4 regions of the Variovorax sp. FW305-3-2-15-B-LB1 genome follow, and region 1 is predicted to be linked to each of the others. Evidence: predicted binding sites of a transcription regulator. Region 1 holds the regulator's gene; each other region holds the start of a gene.
The links. The regulator sigma-54, encoded in region 1, starts transcription at its own class of promoters, with help from an activator protein. The targets are predictions, from matches to a motif close to TGGCANGNAANCTGCTTT.

Region 1 (4,862 bases):
GCTGTCCTCGGCCGCGCCGCGCGCGGCCTACCTGCGCTACAAGACCTGGATCGACCGCGCGGCCGGCGGCGTGATGGGCCTGCTGGGCCTGCGGCTCGTGTGGTCGGCGGTGCGCGGCACCTGAGGCGCTAGAGCAGGCTCTCGGGCGTGAGCGGCGACAGCAGCTCGAGCATGGTGCGGTCCCAGAAGCCCGAGTCGGGCTCTTCGTGCAGTACGGTGGTCTTGCCACCTTCCTCGCTGACCCACTCGATGCGCCGCGAGCCGCCTGCCGCTGCATCGCCGCCCTCGGCAAAGCGCAGCCGGTAGGCGCCCTGCTGCTTGAGCACGTCGAGCAGCTTCAAGGTCTGCTGCGCCATCTCGGGGCTGCGGATGAACAGGCCGATCTCGGTGTTGTGGATCTCGGAGCGCGGATCGAAATTCATCGAACCGACGAAGAGGATGCGCTGGTCGATCACCGCCGACTTGGCGTGCAGCCGCCCCACCGACGTGCCAAAGAGGCCGAGGCGCACGCTGCGCCGCGTGCGCGCGGAACTCAGCTCGTGCAACTCGGCGCCCAGCGCGAGCATGTCCGCGCGGTAGCGGCGGTAGGCGGTGTGGACCAGCGGCTCGTCGGTGGCGGCGAGCGAGTTGGTGACCACGCTGATCTTCACGTTGCGCCCGCGGATCTCGCGCATCACCTCCAGCCCTGACGCGCCCGGGATCAGGTAGGGCGAGACCAGCGTCACCTCGCTGCGCGCGCGGCGCATCTGCTCGACCACGTTGTAGCGCACGCTGTCCACGTCGAGCAACGGCACGCCGCCGTACGACGCGGTCTTGCCGATCACGCGGTCGGGCGAATCGGCGTAGGCCTCGGCGGTGGTCCAGATCAGGCCGAGCTTGCCGGCGTCGAGGTCGTCGGCCACGGGGCTGTAGCCGAGCAGGTCGTTGGGCGCGGGCCTGGGCGGCGGCGGCGTGGTGTCGGGGCCGGTGGCGGCGTCGAAGCGGCGCTGCAGTTCTTCGCGCGGCAGGTCGGTGTGCACGACCGCGCCGATCGGGCGCACGTGCGGGCTGTTCCAGTACTGGTCGAACAGCACGCCCAGGCGCGGGATCAGCGCGCCCGTGACGAAGGTGTCGAGGTCGATGAAGTTCGGGCCGGTGGTGCGGCGGAAGTACTGGTTGCCGATGTTGCGCCCGCCCGCCACCGCCATCGCGCCGTCGGCGATGAAGAGCTTGTTGTGCATGCGGCGGTTGACGCGGCTGAAGTCGAACAGCGACGCGGTGAAGCGCTTGAGCAGGCTGCCGCGCCCGGCCGGGAACGGGTTGAACAGGCGCAGCTCCACGTTCGGCGTGGCGGCCAGGCCGAGCAGCAACTCGTCTTCGCCGGACGTGTACAGGTCGTCCATCAAGAGGCGCACGCGCACGCCGCGCTGGGCCGCATCGCGCAGGGTGCGCAGCAGGTAGCGGCCGGTCTCGTCGTTCTCGATCTGGTAGTACTGCACGTCGAGTGTGCGCTGCGCGCGGCGCGCCAGTTGCAGCCGCGTGTCGAAGGCGAAGTCGCCGCCGGGCATCAGGCGAAAGCCGCTGAGGTCGGGGTCGGGCTGCGAAGCCAGCGCGATCTTGCCGAGCGCGGTGTCGGCCGAGACGGCGATGGCCTTGGTGGGCGGGCGCGGTGCCTCGTCGGGCAAGGTGGCACAGCCGGCGAACAGCGATGCAGCCACGAGGGCGAAGACCCAATGCCCCCAGCGCGACAGCAGGCGACGGGTCATCGTGAGCTTTCTACAGGGCTTTGCGCAGGTTGGCCGGTGCGATGCGCAAGGCTTCGCGGTACTTGGCCACGGTGCGGCGCGCGCACTCGATGCCCTGCTCTTTCAGCATCTCGGAGATCTGGCTGTCGGACAGCGGCTTCTTGATGCTCTCGGAACTCACGAACTGCTTGATCAGCGCGCGCACCGCGGTGCTCGACGCGTTGCCGCCGGTCTCGGTGCCCAGCGCCGAGCCGAAGAAGTACTTGAGCTCGACCGTGCCGAAGGGCGTGGCCATGTACTTGGCGGTGGTCACGCGCGAGATGGTCGACTCGTGCAGGCCCAGCTCGTCGGCGATCTCGCGCAGCACCAGCGGGCGCATGGCCAGCTCGCCGTGCACGAAGTAGCTCTTCTGGCGCTCGACGATGGCGTTGCTCACGCGCAGGATGGTGTCGAAGCGCTGCTGGATGTTCTTGATGAACCAGCGCGCCTCCTGCAACCGCTGCGACAGCGCCTGGCTGCCCTCGCCCTTGTGCGACTTGAGCGCGCCGGCGTAGATGTCGTGCACGCGCAGGCGCGGCATGACCTCGGGATTGAGCATGACGCGGAACTTCACATTGGTGCCGCGCCCGGTCTTGGTGACGATCACGTCGGGGATGACGATGTTGCGCTCGACGTCGACAAAGCGGCGTCCCGGCTTGGGTTCGAGCCGCGCAATGACCTGCAGCGCCGAGCGCACCAGGTCTTCGTTGGTTCGCGTGAGCGTGGCCAGGCGCTTGAAGTCGCGCCGCGCGAGCAGCTCCATCGGCTGCTTGCAGATCGCGATGGCGGTCTTGCGGATGAGCGCTTCGGCCTCGGTCTCGTCTTCGCTGGCGAGCGCCTTGAGCTGGATGCTCAGGCATTCGCCGAGGTCGCGCGCGCCGACGCCGACCGGCTCCAGGCTCTGCAGCAGGCCCAGCGCCACCTGGAAGTGGTGCACCAGGTCGTCGAACTGGTCGTTGTCGTCGCCCGCCAGGCCCGAGGCCAGCGCGGGCAGCGAGTCTTCGAGGTAGCCGTCGTCGTTGAGCGATTCGATCAGGAAGCGCAGCGCGGCACAGTCGTTTTCGTTCAGGCGCAGGCTCAGCGCCTGGCGGTGCAGGAACGACTGCAGCGACTCCTGGCTGCGCGCGAGCTCGGTGGCGTCGGCACGCTCGTCGTCGCCCAGGTTGTTCTGGCGCGCGGGTGCGTCGCTGCCCCACTCGCTGTCGTCGGGCGCCATGTCGACGGTGCCGTCGCCTTCCCAGTCGGGCTCGCGCTCGGCGATCTCGGCGGCGGGGCCGTCGGAGTCGGGGGTCGAGGTGGTGGTGTCGCTGGACGTGGAGGACGTGCTGGCGGCGGAGGGCGTGAACTCGGCCTCCCCCTCGCCCGCGTCGTCGCGCGGCACCGGCGCGTCGGCCGTGTCCAGCCCGAACTCCTCGCGCGCCGCTTCTTCCGCGGTGCGTTCGAGGAACGGGTTCTCGTCCAGCATCTGCTCCACCTCCTGGCTCAGTTCGAGCGTGGAGAGCTGGAGCAGGCGAATGGACTGCTGCAGCTGTGGCGTCAGTGCCAGATGCTGCGAGACGCGAAGGGACAGCCCTTGCTTCATAGGAACCGCCCCCGCCCTTACATGCGGAAGTGCTCGCCCAGGTACACCCTGCGTACCTCGGCGTTGTCGACGATCTCCGAGGGTGTGCCTTGTGCCAGCACGTGCCCGTCGCTGATGATGAACGCGTGATCGCAGATGCCCAGCGTCTCACGCACGTTGTGGTCGGTGATGAGCACGCCGATGCCGCGCTCTTTCAGGAAGCTGATGATCCGCTGGATCTCGATCACCGCGATCGGGTCGATGCCGGCGAAGGGCTCATCCAGCAGGATGAAGCGCGGCTGCGTGGCCAGCGCGCGCGCGATCTCGACGCGGCGGCGCTCGCCGCCCGACAGCGCGAGCGCTGGCGAATCGCGCAGGTGGTCCACGCGCAGGTCGGCCAGCAGGTCGGCCAGGCGCTCTTCGGTGTGCTGCTTGGTCAGCGGCATCATGCGGCCGTTGGCGTCGGGCTCGCGCTGCAACTCGAGCACGGCGCGCACGTTTTCCTCGACCGTGAGCTTGCGGAAGATCGAGGCTTCCTGCGGCAGGTAGCTCAGGCCCATGCGCGCGCGGCGGTGGATGGGCATGTGGGCGATGGGCTCGCCGTCGATGGTGATCTCGCCGGCGTCGGCGCGCACCAGCCCGACGATCATGTAGAACGAGGTGGTCTTGCCCGCGCCGTTGGGGCCGAGCAGTCCGACGACCTCGCCCTTTTGCACGTCGAGCGAGACGTCTTTCACGACCGTGCGGCTGCCGTAGCTCTTCTTGAGGCCGCGCGCCACGAGGCGGCTGCCCGGAATGCCGTCGGCGGTCTGGGTTCCTGCGGTTTCGATCACTTGCGCCCTTCCCCTTCGGTGCCGCCCAGCGTGGTGCTCGGGCGCAGCCCGGCGCCGGGCGCGGGAGTGGGTGCCGGGGCCGCGGGCTTCTTGCCACCCGCTGCCGGTGCGGAGCCGGGCGCCGCCGGGGCCGGCGTGGCCTTCGGCGTGAGGATGGCCTTGACGCGGCCGCCGCCGCCCGCCGAGACGCCGGCGTTCGGCGGCACGAGGGAACCGTTGACGGTGTAGGTGTCGTTGCTCTGGTCGTAGACGATCAGCGCGCCGCTGCTCTCGTCGTTGGCCGTGGCGCCGATCAGCCGGCGCATGACGGCACGGCGGATGAACTTGACGTTGTCGGCGCGGCTGTCGTACTCGATGACTTCCGACTCGCCCTCGATCCACTCGTCGCCGGCGTTGCGCTTCTGCTTGTAATAGGCCAGCTTGCCGGGCGCCGCCGTGACCACGCCGTACTGGTAGCCCTCGGCGTCCTGGCGCACGTCCAGCCGCGCGCCGCGGATGATGATCGTGCCCTTCGTGACCAGCACGTTGCCGGTGAACACGCTGGTCTGTTTCAGGTCGTCGTAGCGCATCGAGTCGGACTCGATGTTCATCGGCTTGGTGCGGTCGGCGGTTTCGGCCAGAGCGCCCGAGGCGGCACCGGCCAGCAACAGCGCACCGAAAGCCAGGCGGCCGAGGCGACGAAGGGTGGGGAATGTGGGGATGGAG
Region 2 (4,862 bases), on a different contig from region 1:
ACCTGCGCGCCACCCCGGTCGGCGCGGCGTTTCCGGGCGTCGAAGTGCACGCCAACATCGTCTCGGGCTTGCTCGACCGGCGCCTGCTGGCCGTGCCCGACTACGCGCCGGGTTATGAAGTGCTGACCGTGCTGACGGCGGGGCTGCTGCTCGCGTTCGGGCTGTCGCTGCTGTCCGCATCGCGCGCTGTGCTGCTCGGCGCGGGCGTGGTCGCCGCGCTGGTCGGCCTCAACACCTGGCTCTACGTCGGCCACAGCCTCGTGCTCCCGCTGGCGTCGGCGCTCGTCATGGTGGCGCTGGCCTTCGCGCTCAACATGAGCTGGGGCTACTTCGTCGAATCGCGCGCGCGGCGCGGGCTGGTGCGGCTCTTCGGCACCTACGTGCCGCCGCAGCTGGTCGACGAAATGCTCGTGCGCCCCGGCCGCTACAGCATGCGCGCCGAGAGCAAGGAAATGACCGTGATGTTCTGCGACATGCGCGACTTCACCCGGCTGTCCGAGCAGATGGCGCCGGCCGAGCTGCAGGCCTTCCTGAACACCGTCTTCAGCCGGCTGACCGAGGTGATCAGCGCACACCGCGGCACCGTCGACAAATACATGGGCGACTGCGTCATGGCCTTCTGGGGCGCGCCCATCGACACGCCCGGCCATGCCGCGCTCGCCGTGCAGGCGGCGATCGACATGGCGGCCGCCGTGCACGACATCAACCGCCAGCACCGTGCCAACGGCCGCCCCGAAATCAGCGCGGGCATCGGTTTGAACAGCGGCCTCATGAGCGTCGGCGACATGGGCTCGACCGCGCGCCGCAGCTATACCGTGGTCGGCGACGCGGTCAATCTCGCGTCGCGGCTGGAAGGCCTGAGCGGACACTACGGGGTCGAGATCGTGGCCAGCGGCGCCACCCGCGAGGCGGCGTCCGGGTTCGTCTGGCAGGAACTCGACAGCGTGCGCGTTAAGGGCAAGGCCCAGGCCGTCGCCATCTACACCCCGCTCGCGCCGCAGGCCGACGCCGAGGCGCAGGACCCGACACGGCAGCAACTCGACCGCTGGAGCCAGGTGCTCGCCGCCTACCGCCGCCAGGATTGGGCGCTGGGCCGGAACTTGCTGGCTCCCCTGCTCGCCGCGGATGCGAAAAAAGTCCTTTACCAGCTCTACGCCCAGCGTTTAGCCTCGATGGCGCTTCGCCCGCAAGACCCGGACTGGGACGGCGCCACCCGGTTCGACACCAAATGACGACAGACGCATACAAGGGGTCTTCCACAATGCAGGTTCGCGTGCTGGGTTGCTCGGGCGCCATCGCCAAGGACTGCCGCACCACCTCGTTCCTGGTCGATGCGGACCTGCTCGTGGACGCCGGCACGGGCGTCGGCGACCTCACCCTCGACGAGATGGCCGCCATCGACGACGTGGTGCTCACCCACTCGCACCTCGACCACATCGCCGCCCTGCCCCTGATGCTCGACGCCGTCGGCAGCCGCCGCGCCCGGCCGCTGCGCGTGCATGCCCTGGCCGCCACCATCGACGCGCTGCGGGCGCATGTGTTCAACAACGTCATCTGGCCGAATTTCGAACGCATTCCCAGCCCCGAATCGCCGTTCGTGAGCTTTCACGAGATCGCGGTCGGGCAACGCCTCGAACTGGGCAGCGACGCCCCCAAGCTGATCGAAGTGCTGCCGGCCGTCCACACCGTGCCGGCCTGCGGCTTCGCCATCCGCCGGGCCGAAGGTGGCGCCCACTGGGTCTTCAGCGGCGACACCGAACGCAACCCGCCCTTCTGGGAGCGCATCAACGCGATCGACGTGGCGATGCTGGTCATCGAGACGGCCTTCAGCTCCCGCGAGGAGGCTTTGGCCGAACGCAGCCTGCACCTGTCGCCGGTGGCGCTGGCGCACGAGCTGGCGCATATCGATCCGGGCAAGCAGTACCCGATCTACATCACCCACACCAAGCCGGCCGAGACCGAGGAAATCATGAGCCAGATCGAGATGCTGGCGGGGCGGGAGGTGGCTGGGTTGGCGCAGCGGGACATCCGTTGGCTCAAGGCGGATGGAGTGCTGACCTTCTGACAGGGCCCGGTCGGGCATGACAAATTTGTCGACACAATTGGCATCTGAGTGCGAGTTGTGTCACATCATGTAACCATCTTGTGACCAAAGACGGCCTGATCGAGGGCTGCAGGGTGGGGAAACCGGGTGGCACGGATGCTGCGGAAGTTACCCCGCTCCGGGCTGGTTCCCGGGCTCTACAAACCAACCTGGAGTTAATGAATGAACCGTCGTTCTATCGCACGCAATGTGCAAAAGGGTTTCACCCTGATCGAATTGATGATCGTTGTGGCGATCATTGGTATCTTGGCTGCTGTGGCTCTGCCGGCGTATCAGGATTACACCAAGCGCGCAAAGGTGACGGAGCTGATTTTGGCTGCGTCGGCGTGCCGCACGACGATTAGCGAAGTCGTGCAATCGGCCACAGGCACCTCATTGCCGAACGCAGGTGCATGGGGGTGCGAATCGACTTCTGCCACTTCCCAGTACGTGGCCAGTGTGGCAACCAGCAATGCCGGCGTGGTTACCGTCACGGCTCAGAATATTCCGGGCGTTACCGGAACCATTACCTTGACGCCGTACGTAGGCGCCACTGGAACGACTGTTCCCACTGCCGGTTCGGTTATCGGTCGTTGGGTCTGCAACGGCACCATCGATCCCAAGTTCCGTCCGGGTTCATGCCGCGGGTAATAATTCTCTGAAAGAAATGGGCAGCTTCGGCTGCCTTTTTTTATGTCCAAATTTTCGCTTCGGCAAGTCCTGATTTTTATTACGTCGAGCCTGATTGGGGTTGGCTGGCTTGTTCCCAATCATTACGCGCCATGGGTATCTGCATGGAGCGACGGAGCCTCAATTCTGGTCTTTTTCTTGATGGCGGCTCTGATTCTTGCCGAAGTCAAAATAATAGATCGAGGAAAACAGTCGGCGTTGCTGATGTTTGTCGCGTGCGTTTCGGTTGTTGTTGTTGTTTTTCAGGTTGCATTCGGGAAAATAATATATAGCGGTGATGCACTTGTTTCTGTCTTTTACATACTGATTTGGCTCGGTTGTGTCATTGTTGGGTCTATTGCAAAAGATAAATTGGGAAATGAGTGGTTGTTGGCTTTCTTGGGCGGGCTTGCCGGATTTTCGATTCTGAGTGTCACTATTGCATTGCTTCAGTGGACCGGTTCCCAGGAGTTGGGCGTTTATTTTGCGGAGCTGAAACCGGGGGGGCGCCCATTTGCGAACGTTGCACAGCCCAATCATTTTGGGACTATTTGTTTCGTGGGGCTGTGCGTTGCGCTTTATATTTATGAGCGAAAATTGGTCGGGAGGCTGCCATTTTTTCTTTTTGCCTGCTTTTTTGTCATTGGCATGGTACTGTCTCAGTCACGGACTGGTTTGCTTCAGTTGGCCATTCTTGTGATTTTGCTATGGATGAAGAAGGGGAAATTTCTAATTCGAATTTCAGGAGTTCTGTTATTGCTCTTGTGCGTGCTTGCATTGATTGGCGTCTTCAAGTTTCGTGAAATAAACGATTTTCTGCTTCTTGGTGGCGGGCGTAATTTCCAAAGCTCAGTTGGACAAGAAATAAGGCTGTCTTATTGGGTATCAATGGTCGATGCATTAAGACGCGAGCCGCTCTGGGGTTACGGATGGCAACAGGTCGGGGCGGCGCAATATGCGATTGCACCTGATCATCCTAGCGTCGGAGCTTATTTTGAACACAGTCACAATCTTATTCTTGACTTGATGCTCTGGAATGGGGTTTTTTTGGGTGCTGCTCTTGTGTTGGCCTTGGCCATTTGGTGTTTTGGGGTATTTTTTAAATTGAGGGATGCATCGGAGTTGTGGGTATTTGCCATAATTGTCGGGCTCTTTGTTCATTCGATGCTGGAATACCCTTTTGACTATGCGTATTTTTTAATTCCGCTTGGAATTTTGATGGGATGGCTTCAGAGGGGGGGAGGGGTTGATTTGAAAATGAAAAAAGGGAAGAGTCTGTGTTGTATTCTTGCTCTCACATTCCCATTTTTTCTTGTGATTGTGTTTGACTATGCTCGCTTTGAAGAATCCTTTCGAGAATTTCGACTGGAGGCGGCTGGGATAGGGGCGGAAGCGATGGTGATCTCCACTCCGAATGCTATCGTATTGAATCAGCTAGAGAGTTTTCAAAAATTCGCTGCCAAAGAGGCGCGGCCGAATATGACAGTGGATGAGTTGAATTCAATGAAAATGACAGCGTTGCGGTATGGATATCCTCCTGTCTTATTTCGATATGCTCTTGCGTTGGGGATGAATGACAAAAGTGATGCTGCTCAAGCCGTGATTCTTAGAATTTGCAAAATTCACGGAAGAAAAATGTGCCAAGAAGCTATTGAAAATTGGGGTGCCCTAGCAAAAAGGAATCTTAACTTGCCAAGCATTAATTTCAATGCCGAGAGCGCGATTGAGTAGTGATTTTGTGAGTTGGAGAAATTCAATGACGTGGATCTTGAAATTTTTGCGTAGGCAAGATGCTGCCTTTGAGGGTTTGCAATTCATTTGTCAATCTCAACAATGAAAATCCGAGGCTTTGCTTTGGCTAATATTCGAGTGATGGTGCCAATTAGTTCGGAATTCATCGATCCAGCGTCAACACTTTTGAGTCGGTGATTTTGAGTCGGGTCACGCGCGAAATCGATCAAACTATTGACTCGGTGCAATGTCGTGAGTTGTGGTAACTCGTGTCGCCATAAGCCTAGGCGCCCTTCGCGAGGCCGCAGCAACCGTCGATAAAGTTGGTGCAAAAAGAGCCAGCGCAAGCTGGCATGTCTCTGCCAGATGGTCGCTTGGG
Region 3 (4,862 bases), on a different contig from region 1:
GGGTTGAGGAGCACACCGCCATGGAACTGTTCCACAACCTGGCGACCGGCTTCGGCGTCGCCTTCACCTTCACCAACCTGCTGTACTGCCTGGTCGGCTGCATCCTGGGCACGCTGATCGGCGTGCTGCCGGGCATCGGCCCGGTCGCGACGATCGCGATGCTGCTGCCCGCCACCTACGCGCTGCCGCCCGTGTCGGCGCTGATCATGCTGGCCGGCATCTACTACGGCGCCCAGTACGGCGGCTCGACCACGGCCATCCTGGTGAACCTGCCCGGGGAGTCGTCCTCGGTGGTCACCTGCATCGACGGCTACCAGATGGCAAGGCAGGGCCGCGCAGGCCCTGCGCTGGCCGCGGCCGGCCTGGGCTCGTTCTTCGCGGGCTGCGTCGGCACGCTGATCCTGGCCGCCTTCGCGCCGCCGCTGACCGAGCTGGCCTTCAAGTTCGGCCCGGCCGAGTACTTCTCGCTGATGGTGCTGGGCCTGATCGGCGCGGTGGTGCTGGCCTCGGGCTCGCTGCTCAAGGCGGTGGCGATGATCGTGCTGGGCCTGCTGCTGGGCATCGTGGGCACCGACGTGAATTCGGGCGTGGCGCGCTTCAGCTTCGACATTCCCGAGCTCACCGACGGCATCGGCTTCGTGGTGATCGCCATGGGCGTGTTCGGCTACGGCGAAATCATCGGCAACCTCTCGCAGCCCGACGACGAGCGCGAGGTGTTCACGCACAAGGTCAAGGGCCTGTGGCCCACCAAGGACGACTTCAAGCGCATGACGCCCGCCGTGCTGCGCGGCACGGCGCTGGGTTCGGCGCTGGGCATCCTGCCGGGCGGCGGTGCGCTGCTGGCGGCCTTCGCGGCCTACGCGCTGGAGAAGAAGATCAAGATGCGCCCCGGCGAAGTGCCCTTCGGCAAGGGCAACATCCGCGGCGTGGCCTCGCCCGAGTCGGCCAACAACGCCGGCGCGCAGACCTCCTTCATTCCGCTGTTGACGCTGGGCATTCCGCCCAACGCCGTGATGGCGCTGATGGTAGGCGCGATGACGATCCACAACATCCAGCCCGGCCCGCAGGTGATGACCAGCAACCCCGAGCTCTTCTGGGGCCTGATCGCCTCGATGTGGATCGGCAACGCGATGCTGATCGTGCTGAACCTGCCGCTGATCGGCATGTGGATCAAGCTGCTGACGGTGCCCTACAAGTTCCTGTTCCCTGCCATCGTGCTGTTCTGCGCGATCGGCGTGTACTCGACCAACAACAACACCTTCGACGTGTGGATGGTGGCGATCTTCGGCTTCATCGGCTACCTGTTCCTGAAGCTGCGCACCGAGCCGGCCCCGCTGCTGCTGGGCTTCATCCTCGGGCCGATGATGGAAGAGAACCTGCGGCGCGCGCTGCTGCTGTCGCGCGGGGCGTGGAGCGTGTTCGTGACGCGGCCGCTGTCGGCAGGGCTGCTGATTGCCGCAGCCTTGCTGCTGGCCATCGTGCTGTTGCCCGCGATCAAGGCGAAGCGCGAAGAGGCCTTTGTCGAGGACTGACCTCGGCGCCCCGAAAAAAAGCCCCTGGCCAGACGCGAGGGGCTTTTTTTTATTTCAGGAACGCGTCGTAAGCCGTCTTCAGGATCAGCGCACTCACCACCACGATGAACACGATCCGCACGAAGCCCGCCCCGTGCTTCAGCGCCACGCGCGTGCCGACCAGGCTGCCGGCCACGTTGGCCACGGCCATCACCAGCCCGTAGTGCCACCAGACGTGGCCCTTGGCGGCCAGCAGGATCAGCGCGGCGGCGTTGGTCAGGGTGTTGATGACCTTGGCCGAGGCCGAGGCGTTGAGGAAGTCGTAGCCCATCCAGCGCACGAACAAAAACACCAGGAAGCTGCCCGTGCCCGGCCCGAAGAAGCCGTCGTAGAAACCGATGGTCAGGCCGATGGTGCTGGCCGCCAGCGTCTCGGCGCGGCCGCTGAAGCGCGGCGCATGCAGCCGGCCCATGTCCTTGCGCGCCAGCGTGTAGACCAGCACACCCAACAGGATGACCGGCAGCGCCCGGCGCAGGAAGTCGCCCGGGAAGACCGTGACGGTCCAGGCGCCGAGCATCGAGCCGCCGAAGCCCAGCAGCGCGGCCGGCCACATCGCGCTCCAGCGCATCTGCACCCGCTGGCTGAACTGGGCTGCCGAGGCCGCCGTGCCCCAGATGGACGCGCTCTTGTTGGTGCCCAGCAGCGTGGCGGGCGGCGCGCCCGGAAACACCGCAAAAAGGGCCGGCACCAGGATCAACCCGCCGCCGCCCACGATCGCATCGATAAAACCCGCGAGCAGTGAGGCGCCCGTGACCACCAGCATTTCCATGCGGGCGATTGTCTCACCGGAATCGCTATCGAAACGATAGCTGTGGTGGCCGATACCGGCTGGCCAGGAGGCTTGTTTGGCCTGGAGGAAAGCGCCTGCATTCGCGCTGCGAACAGGCAAAAAAAAGCGCCGACCAGCGGCGCTTTTCAAATATCAGACAGGCATCTCGTACGGAGCCTTTGAAGAATGTTCTTGTTGATCGATCGGAAGCTTGTCTCCTCGGACCCTCGGCAGTACGAGCAGGGCCCGTCGCGAGTGCGCAGATTGTGCAAGCGCGCACCCGCCCGGTGCATTAGGAATTACCCGCTTCGTGTTACTTCGACCCTCCGGTTGGGAAACCAAAGTGTTTCAGTCAGTTAACAAGATGGCATGACTCGTGCACACAGGCCTCTTGTCCACCACTCCAAGAAGAAACGGTCATGGCCCTGCTGGCACCCCAAGCCTCCCTGAACGCGGCCGACACCGCCTGGATGATGACCTCGACCGCGCTGGTGCTGCTGATGACGCTGCCCGGCATCGCGCTCTTCTATGCCGGCATGGTGCGGCGCAAGAACGTGCTGGCGACCATGGCCGGGGTGGTGGCGATCGCCGCCGTGGTCTCGCTGACCTGGTTCGCGCTCGGCTACTCGCTGGCCTTCACGCCCGGCTGGCCCTGGCTGGGCAAGCTCTCGCGCATCGGCTTCTCGGGCTTCGAGTACCTGAAGGAGGCCGGCCAGGTGGCTGTGAGCCACGTGGCGCCGAACGTGCCGGAATCGGTCTACGCCATGTTCCAGCTGAGCTTCGCGATCATCACGACCGCGCTGGTGCTCGGCGCGTTTGTCGAGCGCATGCGCTTCTCGGCGCTGCTGTGGTTCGCGCTGCTGTGGAGCGTGCTCGTGTATGCGCCCGTGGCGCACTGGGTGTGGGAGCCGGGCGGCTGGCTCGCGCAGATGGGCGCGCTCGACTTCGCGGGCGGCTCGGTGGTGCACGTCAACGCGGGCATCGCGGGGCTGGTGTGCGCCTATGCGCTCGGGCCGCGCCGGGGCTACGGGCGCGAGGCCTTCGAGCCCTACAGCCTGGCGCTCACCATGACGGGCGCGGGCCTGCTGTGGGTGGGCTGGTTCGGCTTCAATGCCGGCTCGGCGGTGGCGGCCGACGGGCGCGCCGGCCTGGCCATGCTGGTGACGCACATCGCGGCGGCGGCCGGCGCCATGAGCTGGATGATCGGTGAATGGATCGTGCGCCGCAGCCCCTCGCTCTTGGGCCTGTGCTCCGGTCTCGTGGCCGGGCTGGTGGCGATCACGCCGGCGGCCGGCTTCGTCACGCCGCTGTCGGCGCTGGCCATCGGCGCCATCGCCGGGCTGGCCTGCTACTGGGGCGCCACGGGCCTGAAGCACCTGCTCGGTGCGGACGACTCGCTCGACGTGTTCGGCGTGCACGGCATCGGCGGCATCGTGGGTGCGCTGCTCACTGGCGTCTTCGCCGACCCGCGCATCTCGGGCGCGACGGGCAATGTGCTGACACAGGCGATCGCGGTCGCCAGCGTGGCGATCTACAGCGCGGCGGGCACGGCCATCGTGTTGTTCCTGGTGCATGTGCTGGTCGGATTGCGCGTCGACCCCGAGAGCGAACTGGTGGGCCTCGATCTTGCTCAGCATCGTGAACACCTGGGAGCCTGACCACCCGAGGGAGACGCCATGCCATCCATGTCCGAAAGCGAACGCATCGCGCTTGCAGCACGCCTTCACGTGGCACTGCGGCGAAAGCACGGGCGCGTGACCGACACCGAATGGATGGCCACCAACGCCGAGTACGCCGCCGAGATCGTGCGCATGACGCGCCAGCACGCCGCCGAGACGAAAGACGACGAACTCGACCAGCTCGCCACGCGGCTCGAGCAGGCCATGGAGCCGCTGGCCCGCGCCGCGCGGCTGGCGGCGCGCCAGCCCGACGGCCTGCCGCCCACGCCGCCGCCGCGCTACATCGGCGGCCTGCGCTGACGACGCCTCAGTTCGCGGCCAGCGCGGCCTTGCGGATCGACGCCAGCGTGCTCGCGGGCGTGATCGCCTCCGGGTCCAGCAGGCAATGCAGGATCGCCGGCTTGCCGCTGGCGCGCGCACGCGCCAGTGCGGGGCCGAATTCTTCCGTCGTGGTCACGCGCTCGCCGTGCCCGCCGAACACCTCGGCATAGCCACGGAAGTCGGGGTTCTTCAGCTGCGTGGCGCTGATGCGGCCGGGGTAGTGCTTTTCCTGGTGCATGCGGATCGTGCCGTACATGCCGTTGTCCAGCAGCACCACGAGGATCGGCAGGCCGTACTGCACGGCGGTCGCGAACTCCTGGCCGTGCATCATGAAATCTCCGTCGCCCGCGAACACGACCACCTCGCGCTCGGGCCACAGCCGCTTGGCGCCTACGCCGGCCGGCAGGCCGTAGCCCATCGAGCCGCTGGTCGGGGCCAGTTGGCTCGCGAACGCGCGGAACGGCCAGAAGCGATGCACCCAGGTCGCGAAGTTGCCCGCGCCGTTGCAGAAGATGGTGTCGG
Region 4 (4,862 bases), on a different contig from region 1:
GCCGATCACGAAGATCGCGATGATGATGTTGGCGACGTTGAGGTTGTTCCACTCGTCCCACACCCAGAAGCCGATGCCCACGCCGCCCGTGAGCATCTCGGCCGCGACGATCACCAGCCACGCGGTGCCCACCGCCAGGCGCACGCCGGTGAGCATGTAGGGCAGCACGGCGGGAAAGAGGATCTTGGTGAGGATCTTCCATTCGCTGAGGTTGAGCACCTTGGCCACGTTCATGTAGTCGCTGGGCACGCGCTGCACGCCCACGGCGGTGTTGATGACCATCGGCCAGATCGAGCAGATGAAGATGGTCCAGATCGCGGCCGGGTTGGCGCCCTTGAACACCAGCAGGCCGATGGGCAGCCAGGCCAGCGGCGACACCGGGCGCAGCAGGCTGATGAGCGGGTTGAACATGCGCGAGAGGAACTCGAAGCGCCCGATGGCGAAGCCGGCCGGAATGCCGACCGCTGCCGCCAGTCCGAAGCCCAGCGCCACGCGCTGCAGCGACGAGAGCACGTTCCAGCCCACGCCCTGGTCGTTCGGCCCCTTGCTGTAGAACGGATCGCTGAACACCGTGAGCGCCTGCTGCCAGGTGGCCAGCGGCGAAGGAAAGCCGGTGGTGCTTTTCATGGCCACGATCTCCCACACCAGCACCAGCAGGCCGAAGCCCAGGAACGGCGGGAGCACGCGCATCCAGAAGGCGCGCAGGTCCAGGGGCGTGCGGGTGCGGGGCACGGGTGCCGCCGCCGCAGCGGCCGCAGCGGGGGCGGGTGCCAGGGGCCTGGACACCACGGGCGCGGCGACCTGCGAGGCCACGGCGTCGAGCGGGGAATGGAAGACAGCGCTGACCATGGTGCGTTTCTCCTCAGACATGGAGCTTGAAAGACTCGGCGTACTTCTTCGGGTCCTTGCCGTCCCAGACGGTGCCGTCGAAGAGCTTGCTGGTGCGCAGCACGTCCTTGGGCACGGGCGTCTGCGTGGCGGCGGCGGCCTGCTTGTAGATGTCGATGCGGTTGATCTCGGTGGCCACCTTCAGGTAGTCGGGGTGTTCCTTCAGCAGGCCCCAGCGCTTGTGCTGCGTGAGGAACCACATGCCGTCCGACAGGTACGGGAAGTTCACGGCGCCGCCGTTGTAGAACTTCATGTGGTTGGGGTCGTCCCAGCTCTTGCCCAGGCCGTTGGTGTAGCGGCCCAGGATGCGCTGGTTGATGGCGTCCACGCTGGTGTTGACGTAGCTCTTGTCAGCAATGGTTTCGGCCATCTTGTTCTTGTTCTGCAGGCCGGTGTCGATCCACTTGCCGGCCTCGAGGATCGCGGCCGTGACGGCGCGCGCGGTGTTCGGGTACTTCTTCGTGAACTCCGCGGTGCAGCCCAGCACCTTCTCGGGGTGGTCCTTCCAGATGTCCTGCGTCGTGATGCCGGTGAAGCCGATGCCGTCCATGATCGCGCGCTGGCCCCAGGGCTCGCCCACGCAGTAGCCGTCCATGTTGCCCACGCGCATGTTGGCCACCATCTGCGGGGGCGGCACGGTGATGTTCTTCACGTCCTTGAACGGGTCGATGCCGGCCGAGGCGAGCCAGTAGTAGAGCCACATGGCGTGCGTGCCGGTGGGGAAGGTGTGGGCGAAGGTGTATTCGCCCTTTTCCTTGGCGATGAGCTTGGCGAGCGAGGCCGCATCGACCGCGCCCTTGTCGGCCAGCTTCTTCGACAGCGTGATGGCCTGGCCGTTGTTGTTCAGGGTCATGAGCACGGCCATGTCCTTCTTCGGCCCGCTCACGCCCAGGTGCATGCCGTACACGAGGCCGTAGAGCACGTGCGCCATGTCGAGGTCGCCGTTCACGAGCTTGTCGCGCACGCCGGCCCAGCTGGCTTCCTTGCTCGGCACGATCTTCACGCCGTACTTCTTGTCGATGCCCAGCACCGAGGCCATCACCACGCTGGCGCAATCGGTCAGCGGGATGAAGCCGATCTTCACTTCTTCCTTCTCGGGCTTGTCCGAGCCCTGGGCCCAGACGGCGGCGCGCAGCGCGGGGTCGATGCCCACGGCGCCGAGGGCGGCGGCCTGCAGCACGCGGCGCCGGCTCAGTTTGGTTTTCAGCAGCAGATCGGACATGGGCGGGGCTCCAGAAGTGAAAGACAAAAACGAAAAGGCGTCCGCACCGCGCAGGGGCTGCTCGTGAACGAGCCCTTGCGGGATGGGGACGCCTTTGTCCGGTTCGGTGGGCCGCACCCGCCGTTGGGTGCAACCTGCCTGAAGACCTTGCGGTCTGTGACAAGCTCCATGCAAGCGGTGTGCCAGCCCGCAACTGCCGTTGGGAGCTATGGAAAAGATAGCTGGCAGGGCGCGCCGGTGCAGGAGAAAGTTCCAGTCGGCCTGCGAAACCGGGCTACGCACAACTGTTGTGCGCTGCACCAATCCAAGCGGCCCGGGTCAGCGCCGCGGTGCAGGTTCGAGCGGCAGGTAGTCGGCCATGGCCAGCATCGACTCGGCCACGTCGACGAGGCGGCGCTTCTGGTTCATGGCGGTCTGGCGCAGCATCTTGTGCGCCTCGGCCTCGCTCAGGCGTCGGTGCGCCATCAGCAGGCCCTTGGCGCGCTCGACGATCTTGCGTTCGTTGAGCGAGGCCCGCACGGTGTCGAGCTCGTCGCTCATGGCCTGCAGGCGCTGCGACTGCTCCTGGACCATGTCGAGCACCGAGCGTTCGAGGTGGCGCCCGAGCTGCGCCGGCGTGGCGTCCTGCGCCTGCTGGGCATCGTCAAAGAAGAGCGCGCCGCCGGCCTGCGGGGCCAGCGTGCCGAGCAGTTGCCGGTAGGCCGCCAGCTCGCTGCGCGCCTGGGCGGTCTTGTGGTCGCACAGCGCGCGCAGGTCGGCCGAGAGGCGGTTCTCGACCGTCTGCATGGCGTCGATGCGCCGCGTGCAGCAGTCGAACCAGGCCTGGCTCAGCACCGCGTCGGCGGGCACCGAGGTGGCGCCCTTGCGGCGCAGGCGCTCGAGCTCGGCCAGCACGGCGTCCGACTGGCTGTCGTGCCACAGCGTGCGCACCGCGTCGCCCGAGAAATCGATGAACACCTGGAAGCAGCGCTCCTGCGACTCGATGAGATGGCTCCACTGCTGGCGCTGCGCGTCGTCGCCCCGGCCCAGCGCGAGCGCGGCGGCGCCGAAGGCCCGCTCCTGGCCGGCGAACTCCTTGCCCTGCATGAAGTTGAACATCGCCACCAGCAGGCGCGAGATCTCGGGGTCGGTGGCGCCGTCTGCCGCCTCGAACACCACCGCCAGCAGGCCGGCCACCAGCTTGGCGAAGGCGGCCACGGCCTGCACCGGCTGGAGTTCGAGTGCGTCGATGCGCCGGCGCAGCGCGGGCAGAGCGTCCAGGCCGGGCAGCACCCAGGCGATGCGGCTGAACAGGCGCGCGCCATGGCCGGCGCCCACCGCGCGATGGTGCTCGGCCTCGAGCCGATCGAAGCCGGCGCGCACCTGCTGCTCGAGCGCCAGGCATTCGGCGATCTGCGGGCCGCGCTGGTCGGCAAAGCGCCCGCCGTGCGAGGCCAGGAACACGTTCGACATGCCGCGCTCGCGCTGCAGCGCATGCACGAGCCGCCCGATGGCGCCGACCAGCTCGCTGGTGCGCGCGAGCTGGTCCAGCGCGTCGATCTCGCATCGGCGCGCGGCGATCAGGAAGCTCAGGCCGGAAGTCATTCGTGGGGGCGCAGAAGGAGCGCATCCCGCTCGTGCAACTTCCGTGCCTTGCTTGCCCCTTCGCGGGCGCCGCCGGCGGGCGGCCCCTACACTCGGCGCCATGCTCTTGTTGGGAATCGAATCATCCTGCGACGAGACCGGCGTGGCGCTGGTCGAGTCGCACGGCGACGCGCTGCCGCTGCTGCGTTCGCACGCGCTGCACAGCCAGATCGCCATGCACCAGGCCTACGGCGGCGTGGTGCCCGAGCTGGCCAGCCGCGACCACATCCGCCGCGTGCTGCCGCTCACCGAAGCCGTCATGGCCGAGGCCGGACGCTCGCTGGCCGAGATCGACGTGGTGGCCTACACGCGCGGCCCGGGCCTGGCCGGTGCGCTGCTCGTGGGCGCGGGCGTGGCCTGCGCGCTCGGCGTGGCGCTGGGCAAGCCGGTGCTGGGGGTGCATCACCTCGAAGGGCATCTGCTGTCGCCGTTCCTGAGCGCCGACCCGCCCGAATTTCCGTTCGTGGCGCTGCTGGTGTCGGGCGGCCACACGCAGCTGATGCGGGTCGACGGCGTGGGCCGCTACGAACTGCTCGGTGAAACCATCGACGACGCGGCCGGCGAGGCCTTCGACAAGAGCGCCAAGCTCATGGGCCTGCCGTACCCCGGCGGCCCCTGGCTCGCGAAGCTGGCCGAAGGCGGCGACGCCGCGGCCTTCAAGCTGCCGCGCCCGCTGCTGCACAGCGGCGACCTCGATTTTTCGTTTGCCGGCCTGAAGACGGCCGTGCTCACGCAGGCCAAGAAGCTCGGCGACCAGCTCGAGGCGCGCAAGGCCGACCTGGCCGCCTCCACGCAGGCGGCGATCGTCGAAGTGCTGCTGAAGAAGTCGCTCGCGGCGCTGGACCAGACCGGCCTGAAGCGGCTGGTGGTGGCCGGCGGCGTGGGGGCCAACAAGAACCTGCGCGAGCAGCTGAACGCGGCCTGCGCCAAGCGCAAGGTGCGCGTGCACTACCCCGAGCTGCACCTGTGCACCGACAACGGCGCCATGATCGCCATGGCGGCCGCGATGCGGCTGCAGTCGGGCCTGTCGCAGGCTTCGGAGCGCTACGCCTTCGACGTCAAGCCGCGATGGCCGATGGCATCGCTGATGACGCCCGAGACGCCGCTGCCGGAAACCGTGTAGCCGGCT

Region 2: a site for sigma-54 is predicted at 2,193-2,210, ahead of AC3WQR_RS21490 (pilin). Genes of this name have one in related genera too.
Region 3: a site for sigma-54 is predicted at 2,706-2,723, ahead of AC3WQR_RS22270 (ammonium transporter). Genes of this name have one in related genera too.
Region 4: a site for sigma-54 is predicted at 3,726-3,743, ahead of AC3WQR_RS14155 (nitrate- and nitrite sensing domain-containing protein). Genes of this name have one in related genera too.

Annotation. Positions count from the first base shown of each region.
Region 1 is NZ_JBYSZY010000034.1:60,812-65,673, reverse strand. It holds gene AC3WQR_RS20435 (LysE family translocator) at 1-124, shown strand, start outside; gene AC3WQR_RS20430 (phospholipase D family protein) at 129-1,745, opposite strand; gene rpoN (RNA polymerase factor sigma-54) at 1,756-3,345, opposite strand; gene lptB (LPS export ABC transporter ATP-binding protein) at 3,363-4,157, opposite strand; gene lptA (lipopolysaccharide transport periplasmic protein LptA) at 4,154-4,862, opposite strand, start outside.
Region 2 is NZ_JBYSZY010000038.1:14,907-19,768, forward strand. It holds gene AC3WQR_RS21480 (CHASE2 domain-containing protein) at 1-1,232, shown strand, start outside; gene AC3WQR_RS21485 (3',5'-cyclic-nucleotide phosphodiesterase) at 1,262-2,065, shown strand; gene AC3WQR_RS21490 (pilin) at 2,267-2,734, shown strand; gene AC3WQR_RS21495 (PglL family O-oligosaccharyltransferase) at 2,777-4,483, shown strand.
Region 3 is NZ_JBYSZY010000040.1:49,127-53,988, reverse strand. It holds gene AC3WQR_RS22285 (tripartite tricarboxylate transporter TctB family protein) at 1-7, shown strand, start outside; gene AC3WQR_RS22280 (tripartite tricarboxylate transporter permease) at 21-1,532, shown strand; gene AC3WQR_RS22275 (sulfite exporter TauE/SafE family protein) at 1,582-2,340, opposite strand; gene AC3WQR_RS22270 (ammonium transporter) at 2,760-3,998, shown strand; gene AC3WQR_RS22265 (hypothetical protein) at 4,017-4,319, shown strand; gene AC3WQR_RS22260 (thiamine pyrophosphate-binding protein) at 4,327-4,862, opposite strand, start outside.
Region 4 is NZ_JBYSZY010000019.1:5,563-10,424, reverse strand. It holds gene ntrB (nitrate ABC transporter permease) at 1-849, opposite strand, end outside; gene AC3WQR_RS14160 (CmpA/NrtA family ABC transporter substrate-binding protein) at 863-2,110, opposite strand; gene AC3WQR_RS14155 (nitrate- and nitrite sensing domain-containing protein) at 2,429-3,694, opposite strand; gene tsaD (tRNA (adenosine(37)-N6)-threonylcarbamoyltransferase complex transferase subunit TsaD) at 3,795-4,856, shown strand; gene AC3WQR_RS14145 (alpha/beta hydrolase) at 4,792-4,862, opposite strand, start outside.